DNA from 2 places in the Viridibacillus sp. FSL R5-0888 genome. Region 2 is predicted to be linked to the other one. Evidence: predicted binding sites of a transcription regulator. Region 2 holds the regulator's gene; the other holds the start of a gene.
The links. Region 2 encodes LexA, which represses DNA repair genes until DNA is damaged. Its sites were predicted from a motif close to CGAACATATGTTCG; they were not measured.
Positions count from the first base shown of each region.

Region 1: a site for LexA is predicted at 2,469-2,482, ahead of uvrB (excinuclease ABC subunit UvrB). Genes of this name have one in related genera too.

Region 1 is NZ_JBBPAU010000001.1:3,666,776-3,676,560, forward strand. Features, by position in the region: gene uvrA (excinuclease ABC subunit UvrA) at 1-412, opposite strand, end outside; gene uvrB (excinuclease ABC subunit UvrB) at 418-2,400, opposite strand; gene MKY02_RS18320 (IDEAL domain-containing protein) at 2,756-3,004, opposite strand; gene MKY02_RS18325 (competence protein ComK) at 3,190-3,681, shown strand; gene MKY02_RS18330 (hypothetical protein) at 3,659-4,036, opposite strand; one part of gene prfB (peptide chain release factor 2) at 4,181-5,206, opposite strand; one part of gene prfB (peptide chain release factor 2) at 5,208-5,282, opposite strand; gene secA (preprotein translocase subunit SecA) at 5,434-7,944, opposite strand; gene MKY02_RS18345 (bifunctional diguanylate cyclase/phosphodiesterase) at 8,023-9,785, opposite strand, start outside.
Region 2 is NZ_JBBPAU010000001.1:3,192,366-3,202,150, reverse strand. Features, by position in the region: gene lexA (transcriptional repressor LexA) at 518-1,138, opposite strand; gene yneA (cell division suppressor protein YneA) at 1,306-1,620, shown strand; gene MKY02_RS16005 (YneB family resolvase-like protein) at 1,617-2,273, shown strand; gene MKY02_RS16000 (DUF896 domain-containing protein) at 2,340-2,576, shown strand; gene tkt (transketolase) at 2,670-4,670, shown strand; gene sirA (sporulation inhibitor of replication protein SirA) at 4,821-5,255, shown strand; gene MKY02_RS15985 (YneF family protein) at 5,349-5,570, shown strand; gene MKY02_RS15980 (alpha/beta hydrolase) at 5,581-6,531, opposite strand; gene MKY02_RS15975 (hydroxymethylglutaryl-CoA lyase) at 6,545-7,441, opposite strand; gene MKY02_RS15970 (acetyl-CoA C-acetyltransferase) at 7,524-8,708, shown strand; gene MKY02_RS15965 (YqkE family protein) at 8,723-8,989, shown strand; gene MKY02_RS15960 (HXXEE domain-containing protein) at 9,234-9,719, shown strand.

The sequences.
Region 1 (9,785 bases), 470 kb from region 2:
CCATTTGCTCTACAGTTTGTGACGTAATTTCTATGCCATGATTTGGGCAAATCGGTTTGCCGACACGTGCATACAATAAGCGCAAATAGTCATATATTTCTGTGACTGTTCCAACCGTTGAACGTGGATTGCGACTTGTTGTTTTTTGGTCAATAGAAATAGCTGGTGAGAGACCTTCGATTGCATCAACATCTGGTTTGTCCATTTGCCCTAGAAATTGGCGAGCATATGCAGATAAGGACTCCACATAACGTCTTTGACCTTCTGCATAGATTGTATCGAATGCGAGAGAGGATTTTCCAGAACCCGATAAGCCAGTTATAACAACGAGCTTATCTCGCGGGATTTTAACATCTACGTTTTTCAAATTATTTGCACGTGCACCTTGAACGATAATTTCTTGATTTTTCAATTTTTTCATCCTTCCGCTTTCAGTTCCAGGATTGTATCACGAAGCTCTGCAGCACGTTCGAAGTCGAGCGCTTTTGCGGCATCCTTCATTTCTTTTTCTAATGAAAGTAAAAGTGTTTCTCTTTCTTGCTTTGTTAGCTTTTTACCCTTCATTACTTTTGTTACGTATGTTTCTTGTTCTTCGGCTGCCTGTGTTGCCCGAATTACATCGCGAATTTCTTTCTGAATGGTTCTTGGCGTAATGCCATGCTCCTCATTGTAGTCAGCTTGAATTGTACGACGGCGATTTGTTTCGTCGATTGCTTTTGTCATCGAATCCGTCATACGATCGGCATACATAATAACGTGACCGTTCGAATTACGTGCTGCACGTCCAATTGTTTGGATGAGCGAACGCTCTGAACGTAGGAAGCCTTCCTTATCTGCATCCAGTATGGCAACTAAAGATACTTCTGGGATATCAATACCTTCACGAAGTAAGTTAATTCCGATTAATACGTCGTATATTCCCATACGCAATTCACGAATGATTTCAATTCGCTCTAACGTTTTAACTTCTGAGTGTAAGTACTGTACTTTAATCCCTATTTCTTTTAAATAATCCGTTAAATCTTCTGACATTTTTTTCGTTAATGTTGTAATTAATACACGCTCATTTTTTTCAGTCCGTAAATTAATTTCATGGATTAAATCATCGATCTGACCTTCAATTGGTCGTACTTCGATCTCAGGATCAAGAAGACCAGTTGGACGAATAATTTGCTCTACCATATCAGGTGTATGTTCCAATTCATAAGGTCCTGGTGTAGCAGAAACAAAAATTGCGTTATGAACATGTTTCTCAAATTCTTCAAATTTTAACGGTCTATTATCAAGTGCTGATGGTAAGCGGAATCCATGATCAACTAAAACACCTTTGCGCGCTTGGTCACCGTTATACATTCCTCGGATTTGTGGTAATGTAACATGACTTTCATCCACTACTAGCAAAAAATCCTCTGGGAAGTAATCTAATAATGTGTATGGTGTTGCACCTGCTGGTCTTAGTGTTAAATGGCGAGAATAGTTTTCTACTCCTGAACAGAAGCCCATTTCGCTCATCATTTCTAAATCATAATTTGTTCTTTGTTCTAAGCGTTGAGCTTCGAGTAACTTATCTTCCTCTCGAAGTTTCTCAAGTTGTTCCTTCAATTCATCTTTAATATTCTCAATGGCTTTGACCATTTTTTCTTCTCGCGTAACAAAGTGGGATGCAGGGAAGATAGCGACATGCTCTCGTTCGCCAAGAATTTCTCCTGTTAACGCATCAACTTCACGAATACGCTCTACTTCATCACCGAAAAATTCTACACGCAAGCATCTCTCGTCCCTAGATATTGGAAAAATTTCAACAACATCACCGCGTACTCGAAATGTTCCGCGTGTGAAATTAATATCATTACGTTCATACTGAATATCTACAAGTTTACGTAACAATTGATTCCTTTCGATTTCCATCCCTGTTCGGATAGACAACACCATTTCTCGGTATTCTTCTGGTGAACCGAGACCGTAAATACAAGAAACAGATGCGATGACGATAACATCTTCTCTTTCAAATAATGAAGATGTTGCTGAATGTCGCAACTTATCAATTTCATCATTAATACTAGAGTCCTTCTCGATATATGTATCGGTTTGTGGTACATAAGCTTCTGGCTGATAGTAGTCATAATAGCTGACGAAATATTCTACTGCATTATTTGGAAAAAATTCTTTGAATTCACTATATAATTGACCCGCGAGTGTCTTATTATGAGCAATCACAAGGGTCGGCTTTTTGACTTCCTTTATAACATTGGAAATTGTAAATGTTTTACCTGTACCAGTTGCTCCTAGTAAGGTTTGGTGTTGTTTACCTTGACGGATACCTTCTACAAGCTCTGCTATTGCTGCTGGCTGATCGCCATTTGGCTTGTATGGTGAATGTAAATCAAATGCCTGAACCATAGCCACGTCCTCCTTGTTACTAATTACATATATTTTACCATAGCAAATTGGAAATATCGAGCAATAAGCGAACATATGTTTTTCGAAACTAGTTTCATTGTTTTGCCAATTATTGTACTACCGAGGCATTTATCATTATAGATTTACTCATTTCTTTTACTATCGATAATTCAATTTAAAAACAAGTTTATATGTGTCCACTCAATGCTGTTTACACTTACTTATTTCCAATGATATTAAATCAACAAAAAAATCGTTCCAATATAGGAACGATCTTCTTCTATGTTGAAATTCTCTATGTATAAGCTCGAAACTTATACTAGTATTTCTATTATCATTAATTATCTAACAATGCTTATCCGGCGCTTGTCTGCAATTTCTCTAATTCTTTTGCGTATTGATAAAAGGCGACTTCATTTCTTTCATCTAGGGCTGAGTCAATGCAAGCTAATAGATACTCTTCCGTTTGTGCACGATGTACATGGTTTAAAAACAAATCTAAATAGATCGTATCTAACAATTTTTCAGCATTATTCGTGTTGTCAGTTCGTCCAAGAGCTTTTAGAAAATCGGTATAGGAATAATATTTATCCAACGATCTCACCTCGAATGCCTTTTTTCTATTATAAGAAATTTCAGATAAATAAGCAATCTTAATTTATATTGAAGGTAATATATAGGATATTATAATTATATATTCCATTTTACCATTGCACTTTATACCAATTATAGTTAAAATGATAGTGAAATTATACTAATTTCACTATCATTCGGAGGGAGGAACAAATATTGGATGAAAAACTGACGAAATTATCGAATTTCACATTGTCTTTTAGTACATTTGCCCTTATGCCAGTTTTCGAGGGTAATCACATTTACACAAGAGTAGTTGAAAAGGAGAGGGAATTTCTTGTAGATGCAAGGCCATCTAGAGTAATACATAAATCTTGCTCTGACTATGGTACTTCTTTTAAGCTTGCTACGAACAAGTCAAAAGAATATCTTGGCGCACGCCATAAACTCCCTATTGTCGTTGCTTATGATTATGGTACACCTTGTATTTTCATGCCAACTTTATCGCCTAATTCGCATTATAATGTTTGGTTTGCTATGCATGCAATTGAGTTTTTTGAAGATGCTGGTCCATCAAAAAGTCTTGTGTCTTTTAAAAACGGACAAGATGTTGAAGTAGACGTATCAGTCATCACAATGAGAACTCAACTAGCAATGGCATACTTTTTACAACAACGTTTCGAGATTAAACGTCCTTCTCTTTTTTAAATTGGACTTGTGTTAAATAAAATGTTAACAGTTCTTCTACTCGGTTACGTAATCGAATATTAGAATACCGACGATATTCTTCAGTATTATTGTATATAAAGATGTATTCAGAAAATAACTCATCACGATTTCCTCGCATAATTTTAAGCCGGTTTTTTTGCAAATATTGATGAGCTGCATGTAATTCACTTTGCACCTGTTTCATCGCTTCATGCACTAAATCGATATATGGCCGCTTCAATTTGAATGTTCCTTGTTCAAATGCTTTACAGTCTCTTTCGAAAATGGATAGTACCATTGGTAAGTAAATAACTGTTTCAAGCACCGCAAGAGCTTCATTTGGGATACGCGACATGCTTCCACCTCCAAAATAGGAACATTTGTTCTTACTTTGTATTTTACTACGTTTATAAGAAATTGCAAGTAGGAAACATACCCTTTTTACATGCAAAAAAGCCATTCAACGAATTACTCCGTCGAATGGCTTTTCATAGTTAAATTAAAGTTTAGATCGTAAGTAAGCATTGATAAATTGATCAATGTCACCATCCATAACATTTTGCACGTTTCCTGTTTCAGCACTTGTACGGTGGTCTTTTACCATTGAATATGGGTGGAATACGTATGAACGAATTTGACTACCCCAGCCAATTTCTTTTTGCTCTCCACGAATTTCATCTAATTCCGCTTGTTGTTCCTCAATTTTCAATTGATACAACTTCGCTTTTAACATACCCATTGCTTTTTCACGGTTTTTAATTTGCGAACGTTCAGCCTGACATTGAACAACTGTACCTGTTGGTGTGTGGGTAATACGAACAGCAGAGTCAGTTGTATTAATATGCTGACCACCTGCACCAGTCGCACGGTACGTATCAATTTTCAAATCTTCTGTACGGATATCAATTTCAATTTCATCGTTAAATTCTGGCATCACGTCACATGATACGAATGAAGTATGACGGCGACCTGATGAATCGAAAGGTGAAATACGTACAAGACGGTGAACACCTTTTTCAGCTTTTAAATAGCCATATGCATTATGTCCTTTGATAGCTAATGTAACTGACTTAATGCCGGCCTCATCGCCAGGTAAATAATCCATTGTTTCTACTTTAAAGCCACGTTTTTCAGCCCAGCGCGTATACATACGCAATAACATTGAACCCCAATCTTGCGACTCGGTACCACCAGCGCCCGGGTGAAGTTCCAAGATTGCGTTGTTTTTATCATAAGGTTCACTTAACAATAACTGTAGTTCGAATTCTTTTAAACGTGCTACGAATTCTTTTAACTCAACCGTTAAATCATCTTGTAATTCTTCATCAGGTTCTTCACGTAATAATTCTAGTGTCATTTCTAAGTTTTCTTGTGTATCTTCTAATTCTTTATATTCATTCACAACTTCTTTTAAGCCTTTTGACTCATTAATAATATTTTGTGCCTGTTGTTGATTGTTCCAGAATTCTGGTTCAAGCATTAATTCGTCAAATTCTTGTATTCGTGCCTCTTTGTTTTCTAAGTCAAAGAGACCCCCTGAAGTCCGCTAATTTCTTAGCTGAATTGTCTAACTCGTTACGCACGTCTGCTAATTCAAACATTTTTTGTATTCCTCCAAATTTGGTTTGATTATTTCACAATAATCTTTGCCTAAATGATTACCCCTTAGGACGGCATAAAACATGAGAGGATAAAATCCCCCCATGTTTTGTTAGTTGCCACCTATTCATTTAATCATATAATAAGGCTTTATTATACTGCACCGTGGCAGTTTTTATATTTTTTACCGCTTCCACATGGACATAAATCATTACGACCAATGTTGGCATCTTTGCTGCGGACTGGTTTTTTCTTCACTTTTTCGCCGTCTTCTTTTGGGTTAACAGCTTGGCCTTTCGCCACTTCTTCACGTTCTAAATTACTGCGAATTTCAGCTTTCATCGCATATTTTGCAACATCTACGCGGATTGCTTCAACCATAGCATCGAACATTTCGAAACCTTCTTGTTGGTATTCGCGAAGTGGATCAGTTTGACCGTATGCACGTAAGTGGATACCTTGTCGTAATTGATCCATAGCATCGATGTGATCGATCCATTTAGAGTCAATTGCTCGAAGTAAAATTACTTTCTCAAACTCACGCATACGCTCTGGTGAAAGCTCTGCCTCTTTTTCATCATAGTGTGCTTTAATTTCTTTACGAATTTCATCTAGGATATCATCAACTGATTTACCTTGTAAATCTTCAACAGTAATAACCCCTTCAGGTAATAAATTCGCAGAAACGAAGTCTTCGATTGCTTTTAAGTTCCAATCAGATTCCGAGTCTGAAGAAGTATATGCACTTACTGTGTTCACTAACACTTCATCAATCATCGTTTCAACTAAATCACGCATATTGTCCGTTTCAAGTACTTCGTAACGTTCTTTGTAGATAATTTCACGTTGTTGACGCATAACATCATCATATTGTAATAGACGCTTACGAGAGTCGAAGTTGTTACCTTCAACACGTTTTTGCGCTGATTCTACTGCACGAGATACCATACTAGATTGAATTGGTTGAGAATCATCCATGCCTAGTTTAGTCATCATATTCTTCATATTTTCAGAACCGAAACGACGCATTAATTCATCTTCAAGAGAAAGATAGAACTGAGTCACACCAGGGTCACCTTGACGACCAGCACGACCACGTAACTGATTATCGATACGACGAGATTCATGACGTTCAGTACCAATTACAGCTAAACCACCAATATCTAATACGCCATCAGCTAATTTAATATCTGTACCACGACCAGCCATGTTTGTTGCAATTGTAACTGAACCTTTTGAACCTGCTTCTGCAATAATTTCAGCTTCACGTTCATGGTTTTTCGCATTTAATACTTCATGTGGAATGCCACGTTTTGTTAACAAGTTCGATATCAATTCAGATGTTTCAATAGCAACAGTACCTACTAGAACTGGTTGCTGATTTTTATGGCGTTCAGCAATATCATCTGCAACAGCTTCAAACTTGCCTTTCATAGAAGCGTATATTAAATCAGGACGGTCATCACGAGCAATCGGTTTATTTGTTGGAATTGTCACAACTTGCATATTGTAAATGTTGCGGAATTCCTCTTCCTCTGTTTTCGCTGTACCTGTCATACCAGATAATTTTTCATACATACGGAAGTAGTTTTGGAACGTAATCGTTGCCATTGTCATGGATTCATTTTGAATCTCAAGACCTTCCTTCGCCTCGATCGCTTGGTGAAGACCATCGCTATAACGACGACCATCCATTAAACGACCAGTGAAAGAGTCAACGATAACAATTTCCCCATCTTGAACGACATAGTCAACATCAAGATGCATTGAAGCGTGTGCTTTTAGCGATTGGTTAATAGCATGGTTTAAACCGACATGTGTTAAATCAAAAAGGTTGTCGATATTGAATGCACTTTCAGCTTTTTCAATACCTTTCTCGGTTAATGTAACACCTTTTGTTTGTTCTTCATACGTATAATCTTCTTCTATTTTTAAAGTACGTACAAATGCATTTGATTGTTTATACAGTTGAGCTGATTTTCCAGCTTGTCCAGAAATGATCAAAGGCGTACGCGCTTCATCAATTAAGATAGAGTCAATTTCATCAATTACAGCATAGTAAAGTGGACGTTGCACGCGCTCTTCTTTATAAAGAACCATGTTGTCACGTAAGTAATCGAATCCTAACTCATTGTTTGTACTGTAAGTAATATCACAATTATATGCTTCGCGCTTTTCATCTTTAGATAAACTATTTAAGTTCAGACCTACAGTTAAGCCAAGGAATTCATATAGTCTACCCATTTCAGCAGCATCACGACTTGCAAGGTATTCGTTGACCGTAATTACATGAACACCTTTACCAGTGATCGCATTTAAATACACAGGTAAAGTAGAAGTTAACGTTTTACCTTCACCCGTTTTCATCTCGGCGATATTACCTTCATGAAGGGTTGCGCCCCCCATAAGCTGTACGCGGAATGGGAACATACCTAAAACACGGCGAGCTCCTTCACGAACAACGGCAAATGCCTCAGGACGAAGCGAATCTAAATCTTCACCATTTGCATAGCGTTCTTTAAATTCTTCTGTTTTCGCCTTCAATTCTTCATCAGATAATTTCTCTATTTGTCCAGCAAACGCTTCAACAGCATCTGCAACTTTTGATAAGTGTTTAATTTCACGTTTATTAAAATCGAAAACTTTATTTAATATGCCAAGCATTTATCTTCACATCCCATATAGTCTCAAAGTTCATTTTAACACTGATTTGATACTTAGTGCAAATGAACCCTAGTTATTTTACAATTGAATTTCTCCATATTTTTCATCTACAAATGTGAAAAGTCCTTCTTGCGTTATAGGTCTACTATAAAAATACCCTTGTACCTTGTCTACTTGCAGCATATTTAACATCTGCATTTGCTTCTCTGTTTCGACACCTTCCGCTACAACTTTCAGTCCTAAACTATGTGCCATTTCAATAATATAATGCACCATTGTTGCCTTTTTAGGATCCTCATCCATTTCTTGAATAAACGATCGATCTAGCTTTACTCGATCAATTGGCAAACGACGCAAATAATTTAGTGAAGAGTAGCCTGTCCCAAAATCATCTAAAGCAAGAGCAATTCCTAATTTTTTTAACGCTGAAAGTTTTTCAATTGTTTCCTCTAAACGATCGATGACAACAGATTCTGTAATTTCTAGTTCAATTAAAGAAGGATCAATATTGTATTTTTCAATCGCCATTTTTACTTGCTCTACAAAATTCCGTTCCCTTAGTTGTACCGAACTAACATTTAAACCGATTCGATGTAATCTAGGATAATGTTGTTTTAACGTTTTTGCCATCTTAATACCTTCATCAATGACCCAAGCACCAATCGAACGTATATGGCCAGAACTCTCTGCTAAAGGGATAAATTCATCAGGTGACACCATTCCCCATTCTGGATGATTCCAGCGAATTAAGGCCTCTGCACTCGCCATATACCCTAAGGAAACATTTAATTGCGGTTGATAAAATAACTCAAATTCATTATTTTCAAGCGCTGTCCGTAATCCAGCCTCTAGACGCATTTTCTTTTCAAAACTTTCTTGCATCTCACCTTTGAAAAATTCAACCTGGTTCCGCCCTTGTTTCTTCGCTTCATAAAGAGCAGTATCAGCCTTCACTAATAATCCTGCCCTTGTTATACTATCTGTCGGATATATTGCAACTCCTATAGAAGCAGTTGCATATACATCATGACCGTTCAAATTGAATGGTTCATTGAATAGCAATAGTATTTCGTTTAGATTTTGTCGACTAACTTCGCAATTCGCTTTAAGTAATAAAATAAATTCATCTCCACCGAAGCGACCTAGATAACTACTGTTACTTAGCCTCGTTTGCACTCGTTGCCCAACTTGAATTAATAACTCATCACCATAAGCATGGCCATGTGTATCATTTACATCTTTGAAATTATCAACATCTATAAAAGCGACAGTCATTTCTTCATTTTGCAAGCGACAATGACGAATTCCGACATCTATTCGACGCTCGATGGAAGAGCGATTTGGTAGTTTAGTTAGCATATCAAAGCTTGCTTGAAAATTCAAAATTTCCATCTGCTTATGTATTTGTTTCCCCATATGTTCAGCTGCATCTGCTATTCTTCCTACTTCATCACGACGTTGAATTTTGAGTTTTTTTGTATAATCTCCCTTTTCAATTTGCTTTAATTGGTCAACTACGGAATTAAAATCTTTCATTGAATAAGTCATCACGGCCTTAATGACAAAAAGTAAAATAAGAATAGCGACCAACCAAAAAAAAATAATTCTCTTTTGGAAATCTTTTAAAGGTGCTAAAACTTTCTCTTCGGGAACATAAACCCCCATCTTCCAATCACTATTACTCACTTTACGTAATTCGACATAATAATCACCTTTATCAATAGAAACTGGTGAGCTTATGTTCAATGGAATATGCTCTTTTTTAAATAATGGCCACATTTGATTTTCATCGAATAATACATGTCCATCTGAAGAGAAGAGAACAATATTTTGACCCGTAA
Region 2 (9,785 bases):
TTAAAATGTAATAAGCCTTCTGGCAAAAGTACGAGATCAATCAATAATCAATCAACAAAACGGTTACTGTGGTGAGATGACATGGAACTACGTACAAGATGCAGCCGACCATCGAAGTCGAAGAAATTCGTAGAGAATGGCATTGGTCCTGTAAGCACGGTTCCACCACATTATAAATCGAGCTAAAAATAAAGTTTTAGAACTTATTGGATACTTTTTTGTAATACGTTGTCATCCGAAGCCTGCATTTATGAGGGGATAATAGGGGGCATCTTTAAACCGCACCTACCATTCTTCCTCTCACTTAACCTTTAACCTAAAAGAATAAAAAAACAGACCGACCGACCCAAGAAGATAAATTCCAAACTTATACTTAGCTAAGATGGAATGTGAAATAAAGGTATTTCGTTAGATGGAATGTGCGATTATACAAATAATATATTATGTTTATGTATATAAAAAAAGATTGCAAGAATCAAAAAATTCATTGATTATTGCAATCTGATATTATTGTCATTTATAAAACGTTACGATACAAACCAACTACTTTTCCTAAAATGGAAACTCGATCTACAATAATTGGTTCCATAGAAGAGTTTTCTGGCTGTAAGCGGAAATAAGATTCCTCTTTAAAAAATCGTTTTACAGTTGCTTCATTGTCCTCTGTCATCGCTACAACAATTTCGCCATTACTCGCGGTTGCTTGTTGTTTCACGATTACATAGTCTCCATCTAATATACCAGCTTCGATCATAGATTCACCCATAATTTCAAGCATGAAAATTTGATCTTCAGTTGTTCCATAAGAATCTGGGATAGGGAAGTATTCTTCGATATTCTCAATTGCAGTAATAGGAAGGCCTGCAGTAACTTTACCAACTAGTGGTACATGTACAACACCTTGTTTTGCGATTGTAGAATCTTGTTGATCTAAAATTTCGATTGCACGAGGTTTCGTTGGATCTCGTCGAATCAGTCCTTTGCTCTCAAGTCTAGCAAGATGTCCGTGGACTGTAGAACTTGATGCAAGACCAACTGCTTCACCAATCTCACGGACGGAAGGTGGGTATCCTTTAGTGCGAACTTCCTCTTTGATGAAAGACAATATATCTTCTTGTCTTTTCGATACTTTTTTCAATCCAATCACCTCTTTATCTCATACTATGTAAAAGTTATTAATAGTATAGCATTAGCGAACAAACAATGCAAACATAAGTTCGAAAAAACCGTTGACAAAAACAAACGTTCGGTTTATATTGAGAACATACATTCCGAACAGGTATTCGAAAAAAGGGGAGAATAAGTGTGAGTTGGTTCAAAAAAAATCAATACATTACATTGCTTTTTGGATTTTGCGTAATGTTTACAACAGTTTTAGTGGTTGCAAATAGTGGGAATACATCATATAAAGAAATTAAAGTTCATGATGGAGATACTTTAATTTCTCTTGCAGATAGATATAAAGGTAAAATGGCTGATCATGAATGGATAGCTAAGGTTAAAAATGAAAATAATTTAATTGACGATACTATTTATGCGGGGCATACTCTAATAGTTCCGGAACATGATAATATAAAAGTTCCAAATATAGGAGTAGAAGTGGCGAGTGATAAAAAATGAAACAAAAAATAGCAATACTCTATTGCCGTGTAAGTACCGAAAAAGATACACAAGATACTTCGCTTGAAAGGCAAGAGATTGAGTTAAGGGAATTTGCAACGAGTAAAGGATATGAAGTTGCACAAGTCTTTTCAGATCGACATAGCGGATATGATATTGATCGGGAAGGTTTACTTGATCTACTTGAGTGTGTGAAGGAATATGAACAACCGGCACTATTTGTTCAAGATGAGACGCGCTTAGGGCGTGGAAATGGCCGAATGGCGGTACTTCATTTACTGCAAAAAACGAATACAGATATTTTTACATTAAGTGATGCAGGTCACGTCCGGCTAAATGAGATGGATGCTATGTTGCTAGAAATACTAGCGATAGTTGAAGAGTATCAACGTAAATTACATAATGCGAAAATCCGTAGAGGGATGAGACGAGCTGTACAGAACGGATATAGACCAGAAAAGAATTTAAAAGATCGAGGGAATCCTGAGGGACGAGATCGCATAGATGTCCCGATTGAACAAATTATTCAACTTAGACAAAAAGGTATGACATTTGAAGAAATTACAGATACTTTGAGAGGATTGGGCTTTCAAGTTAGTAAAGCGACAATTCATCGAAGATTTATGGAATTAAAGGAGAAAAATAAAGACTAAAAGCTTGCGCTTGCGGTCTTTTTTGCATACCTTTGTATTAAGGTCTGTATGAAAGGTGAGAAATAAATGTTATCAAAAGAAAAATTACAACGTATAAGTGAACTTTCGAAAAAATCAAAGTCACAAGGTTTAACTGTAGAAGAAGCAAAAGAACAAACAACACTTCGTAAAGAGTATTTAGACACATTCCGATCTTCGATGCGTGAGACGATTGAAAATGTCCGTGTTTTCGACCCGGAGGGAAATGAAGTAACGCCTGAAAAGTTACGTCAAAAACAAAATAAGAATAATCGATTAAATTAAACACATATTTATAGAGAAAACATTGTTTTATATAAGAATGTTGACTAAAATATAATAGTACACTATTTAGCTTAAGAAAGGATGTCTATTAAAATGACTCAACAAGCAGATCAGCTTGCAATTAACACTATTCGAACTTTGTCAATTGATGCTATTGAAAAAGCTAATTCAGGTCACCCAGGATTACCGATGGGGGCTGCTCCAATGGCTTATACTCTTTGGACAAAACAACTTCGTCACAATCCTTCAAACCCTAAATGGTTTAACCGCGATCGCTTTATTTTATCAGCAGGTCATGGCTCTATGCTTTTGTATAGCCTATTACACTTAGGTGGATATGATTTACCAATGGAAGAAATCAAAAGTTTCCGTCAATGGGATTCAAAAACACCTGGTCACCCAGAATATGGTCATACAGCTGGAGTTGAAGCAACAACTGGACCACTAGGCCAAGGTATTGCAATGGCTGTCGGTATGGCAATGGCGGAAAGTCACCTTGCAGGCGTTTATAACAAGCCGGAACATGAAGTAGTAGATCATTATACATTTGCACTTTGTGGTGATGGAGATTTGATGGAAGGTGTTGCTGCTGAGGCAATTTCTTTAGCTGGTCACTTACAACTTGAAAAACTGATAGTGCTATATGATAGCAATGACATTTCGTTAGATGGCGATTTAAATAAATCATTCTCTGAAAATATTCAAAAACGTTTTGGATCATATAACTGGAACTACATTCATGTAGCTGATGGTAATGATATTGAAGCAATAAATACGGCTATTGAACAAGCCAAAGCACATAAAGGCCAACCTACTATTATTGAAGTAAAAACAGTTATTGGCTACGGTTCACCAAACAAATCAGGTAAATCTGACTCACACGGTTCGCCACTAGGTGCTGATGAAGTGAAACTTACTAAAGAACACTACTCATGGCCTCATGATCCATTCCATGTACCAGAAGAGGTATATGCGACATTCGAACAAGCAGCTGAAGTTCAAGGAACACTTGCAGAAGCTACTTGGAATGAACAATTTGAAACATACAAAAAAGCATATCCTGCTCTTGCAGAACAGTTTGTAAATGCGATGAATGGGGAACTTCCTGAAGATTTCGCATCTGCAGTACCTGTTTATGAAGCAGGTAAATCTATTGCTACACGTTCGTCTTCTGGTGAAGTAATCAATGCACTTGCAAAAAACACCCCTTCATTCTTCGGAGGAAGTGCGGATTTAGCTGGATCAAATAAAACATACATGAAAGATGCTGGCGATTTCACAGCAGAAACTCCAGAAGGTCGTAACATTTGGTTCGGTGTTCGTGAATTTGCTATGGGTGCAGCTCTAAATGGAATGGCACTTCATGGTGGTGTAAACGTCTTTGGTGGTACATTCTTCGTCTTCAGTGACTATGTACGTCCAGCAATTCGTCTATCTGCATTAATGGGACTACCTGTAACGTATGTATTTACGCATGACAGTATCGCTGTTGGTGAAGATGGTCCAACGCATGAACCTGTTGAACATTTAGCTGCATTACGTTCTATGCCAAATCTTTCTGTTATTCGTCCTGCTGATGCAAACGAATCTGCTGAAGCTTGGAAATTAGCCGTTTCGTCTAAAAACCAACCAACAGTATTAGTACTTTCTCGTCAAAACTTACCAGTGTCTGAACACTCAGCTTCACTTGCAGCTGAAGGTGTTTCAAAAGGCGCTTATGTTGTTTCAAAAGCAACTAAAGAAGTAGCGGATGCACTAATTTTAGCAACTGGCTCAGAAGTTAGCCTTGCTATAGAAGCTCAAAAGCAACTAGCAGCTGAAGGTATCGATGTATCGGTTGTTTCTATGCCATCATTCGATCGTTTTGAAGCTCAAGATGCAGCATATAAAGAAGCGGTATTACCAAAAACAATTACAAAACGTTTAGCAATTGAAATGGGTTCATCATTCGGCTGGCATAAATATACTGGCTTCGAAGGTGATGTTCTAGCAATTGATAAATTTGGTGCAAGTGCGCCAGGTGAAATTGTTATGAAAGAATATGGCTTTACTGTAGAAAATGTTGTTTCAAAAGTAAAAGCATTATTTGCTTAAAAAAATAGCGATAATATTGAAAAGTAGAGGATTTTTTCCTCTACTTTTTCTTTTTTGACAAATAAAGTGCTTTAAATCGGACGTCAATTGACAAAATGTTCTTGCAATCTTTGCTATACTGTTTACAAGAGAGGAGTGGTAATCTTGCGAATGTACTCAATCTTTCATGTGAAAAAGAAACATCAGGCTTTTGTTTATGGTAGAGAACGTTTACTATTCGATTTAATTCAATCCTCAAATTCGTATGAGCATGCAATACATCCGACGCAAGAGATCTCCTATTTATGTGAGCCTTTGGATATGATGGAAATTGAACTAATCATTCAACAACAATTAGGTAATAGCTTTTCAGGCATTCAAACGAAGGATCACCAAATCTTTTTGATGAATGAATTTAAAGGGGAAATCCAAATTGATATTTTTCCTTATTACATAGCTGTTGTCTGTGTTGGGTCACGCATGCTAGAGTTAGACTTATTTGCAACATTGTCAAAATTAAGTGATTGCTTTATCGGATTTAATAAAGATGAAATGGAATGTGGTTGGTTAAAACCACTTAAATTCCATTCTCACGAAAGACGATAAATCTTGTCAAACAGTAGTATGTAGTGGTTTTTTATTGTATAATCCTTGTTGGAGATAGTTTTCTCGCATAAGAAACTTGGAGGAGGAAAACCAGTGAATACTACGTTATGGATTATACTTGTTATCGTGGCATTAATAGCAGGAGTAGCTATCGGTTTCTTTGTTGCCCGTCAATATATGATGAAATACTTAAAAGACAACCCACCTATTAACGAACAGATGCTACGAGTAATGATGTCTCAAATGGGACGTAAACCGTCTGAAAAACAAATCAAACAAATGATGAACTCAATGAATAAATTAAGCGGTAAATAAAAAATAGCACTCAATTGAGTGCTATTTTTTTGTCTTTGTCTTTAAAGACAAACTCTTTTAAAAAGTCTGCGACCAACATTTCATAGGCTTCAGGGTTCATATTAAAGGATTGTGCATGAGGACCTACATCAAAAAGCTTTAACTTTTTAGGGCCAGGCTTTAAGCTATACATTTCAATTGTCATTTCAGGTAAGATGAAGTCATCTGGAAGGCTATGAATAAACAGTACTGGCTTTTCAATTTTAGTTACAGCCTCTTTAGGTGAAATGCTCTTTAAAGAGTATCCATCACGCATCCTTAAGAAGATACCAGCAAGTTTAATTGCTATGCTGTTACGTAGTGGTGTTTGTTTCATCATTAAGTAGTATAATTGCTCTGAAAAATCGGAAAAGGCGCAATCGGAAATGTAGAAGTCGGCTTCGTCTTCTAATGTACCTGCGTATAATAATGTAGTAGCAGCGCCCATAGATTCTCCTTGTACACCAATTATACCTTCACCACCTAGCTTCTGCTTTAAAGTTTTCATAACTGCTTGTAAATCATATTTTTCGTAATATCCGTAACTTGTTGTTTTGCCACCAGAGTCACCATGTCTACGATGATCATAAACGACTGAGTTAAAGCCTAAGCGCTCGAAAAGACGAGCGTATTTTACGGAATTAATTTTATTTTCCGTAACACCATGGCAAATAATAATCGTATTATTTGTTTGCAAAGGCTGGAAGTGGATGGCTTTAATTGAATAGCCATTCGGGGAATCAACCCACATCTCTTCCTTATTTACATGCTCAAACCAAACTTCGTCAAAACGCTTTGCTTCCTTTTCTCGTTGTAATATGAAGGCTGCATCTTTGTTCTTCATATACATAATTCGACTTGAAAACAAGTATCCGAGAATGGCTGTAATGGCGCCAAGTGTACCCGAAATAAGCCCGAAAATCCAAAGCACACGTTTTTTCATGATCATCACTCCTCTACTTTTGCTTAAAGAGCCGGAATTGACCACTATCAATTGTTCCGGATATTAAAGGTTCGACAATTTTTGCTGCTTCGCAAATTTTTTCGACATCAATCCCTGTGTGAACTCCTATACTTTCTAGCATATGTACAACATCTTCTGTTGCAACATTTCCTGTAGCACCTTTTGCAAAAGGACAACCTCCAAGACCACCCGCTGATGTATCAAATCGGTCCACACCAGCTTGTAATGCAGCATATATATTTGCTAGAGCCATTTTTCGCGTATCGTGAAAATGGGCAGTCAAAAGTAAGTTAGGTAATTCTTCTTTCAAAAGCTTAAATAGGGTATAACTTTCTACCGGATTAGCCATGCCAATAGTATCTGCAACACTTAGCTCATCCACACCCCAACTCGCAAATACTTTACATAAAGAAATTGTGTCTTTAACTTCAATTTTCCCTTCATATGGACAATAAAAAGCTGTTGAAATACATGCGCGTACAAATTTTCCTTGCTCTTTCAGTTTTGCCACGACAGGTGCTAAACTATCCATGGCTTCGTCAGTATTTTTATTAATATTTTTTTTATTAAATGTATGACTAACACCAACAAAAACGGCAATGGCATCTGCACCGTTCTCCATCGCACGCTCCACACCTGTAGCATTCGGTGCTAAGACAAATTGTCTACCTACTTTAGCAGTGTTCTTAATAATATTTTCTGCATCAGCCATTTGTGGCACCCATTTAGGTGAGACAAAAGAAGTTAACTCCATTTCTGTAATGCCGGCATCTTGCAAGCATTTAATGAATTTGAGTTTCTCATTAGTCTCAATTAAGTTTTTTTCATTTTGTAATCCATCTCTTGGACCTACCTCGATAATTGTCGCATTATTTGGTAAACTGAACATAACATCCCCTCCTATATTCCATTGTAAGGAAGGGATGTACATATTAGCAAATAAATTCGTACTTAAACATGGGGGAATAATTATGACAACTGAAGTTGTTATTGTAAGTGCTGTACGTACAGCAATTGGGAGTTTCCAAGGAGCGTTAAAGGATGTACCTGCAACAAAACTTGGTGCAATTGTTATAAAAGAAGCGCTGTCAAAGGTAGGGGTGCCTTTTGAACAAGTAGATGAAGTGATTATGGGTAATGTATTACAAGCTGGTCTAGGTCAAAATCCAGCTCGTCAAGCAGCTATATTTGCAGGCCTTCCAAAAGAGGTACCTGCCTTAACTATAAATAAAGTTTGTGGATCAGGTCTTAAAGCTGTTCATTTAGCAACACAAGCCATTATTGCAGGCGATGCAGATATCATTGTCGCAGGCGGGATGGAAAATATGAGCCAAGCACCATATTTATTGAATAACGCACGTGATGGCTTCCGTATGGGCGATCAGAAGGTGATTGATAGTATGATTACTGATGGCTTATGGTGTGCATTTAATGACTATCATATGGGAATTACAGCTGAAAATTTATGTGACCAATATGCAATTTCTCGTGAAGAGCAAGACAGCTTCTCAGCTCGTTCCCAAGAAAGAGCGACAACAGCAAAAGAAGCGGGGAAATTTAAAGAAGAGATTGTTGCAGTAGAAATTCCTCAACGTAAGGGTGAACCAGTCGTATTTGATACAGATGAATATGTAAAGCCGGGAACTTCAGCTGAAAAGTTAGGAAAGCTACGACCTGCATTTAAAAAAGAAGGATCTGTGACAGCGGGAAATGCTTCTGGTATTAATGACGGTGCAGCCGCACTTGTAGTAATGTCAAAAGCTAAAGCCGATGAGTTGGGCATTAATTCAATTGCAACAGTTGTTTCAAACGCATGTGTAGGTGTAGATCCAGCTGTAATGGGAAGTGGTCCTGTTAGGGCGGTGCAAAAAGTCTTAACGAAAGGGCAACTAGAGTTAGGACAAATTGACTTGATTGAAGCGAATGAAGCATTCGCAGCTCAGTCAATTGCAGTTGATCGAGAATTGCATTTTGACCATGAGAAGTTAAATGTCAATGGGGGTGCAATTGCTTTAGGTCACCCAATTGGTGCAAGTGGTGCTAGAATACTAGTAACACTACTTCACGAAATGGAGAAGCGAGATGTTAAAACGGGTCTTGCTACACTCTGTATAGGTGGAGGGCAAGGTGTTGCAACAATCGTAAAAAGAACGTAAGAAGGAGATTGACCATGGCTAAAAAGAAAAAACAACAAAGACAACAACCAGCACAACAACAATCCGCAAAAAGTGAGGCACTAACATTAAAAGACCAACTTAATGGTGATGTGTTAGAGAAACTAAAACTTGCTAAAAAAGACCTTGTTGCAAAAGAACAAGCAGCACAGGATGAACGCGAGGCAAAGTTAGCATTTGAACGTAAACAACGTGAGAAGAACAAATCGTTTGCAGAGTTATTGAATGAGTACGGAGATAAGGGCTCAAAGTTTAATAGTTAACAAAAGACATAGTTGGATTGCTTAAAGCGGCATTGTACAAATGAATTATGGAAGTTTCATAATTTAACTATATAAAAAGGTCATTGTAGTGCGTTATAGAAGGTAGTTTTGAAAGATTTCTTTCAGAGCTACCTTTTATTCTGTACCAACATATGGTGAAATTTCACACTAAATGTTTAGTATAATAATTCTTTTTTTTTACATTGATAACTTATAAATAGCTTCAGAATAATAGGGGTGAAGTATGGAAGTTTCTAAAATTAAATTACTTATATGGATTTTTCCTCTTGTTTTTTTAATTCATGATTTGGAGGAAATCGCAACCATTGAAAATTTCACTATGAAATTCCCCTTTTCCGTTTCTACTGAGGAATTTATTATCGCATTTATTTTATTATGGATTATCGTAGTGATTGGCTGTGTGAAAGCGGCTAATAATAAACGATTTATCGGAATACTGCCCATAAAATTCTTTGCCTTATTAGTCGCTGGTGTATTCCTTGCGAATGGAATAGGGCATGTTGTGCAAAGTATAATCTTAAAAAAATATGTACCTGGTGTCATTACCGCTGTTGCCATCTTAATACCATTTTGTCTATTTAGTATTAGAAAGCTATTATTAGAAAATTTAATCACACCTAAGCAGGTGGGAGTGTATTTACTAGTTGGTTTCATATTACAGACCCCATTTGCACTAATCGCGCTACTAATTGCAAAATTCATAGTATAAGTTTATAAGGATTGTTAAAAATAAGTAAAATATATAGTTAGTGTCATTTTGTTGTAAAAAAAGAAG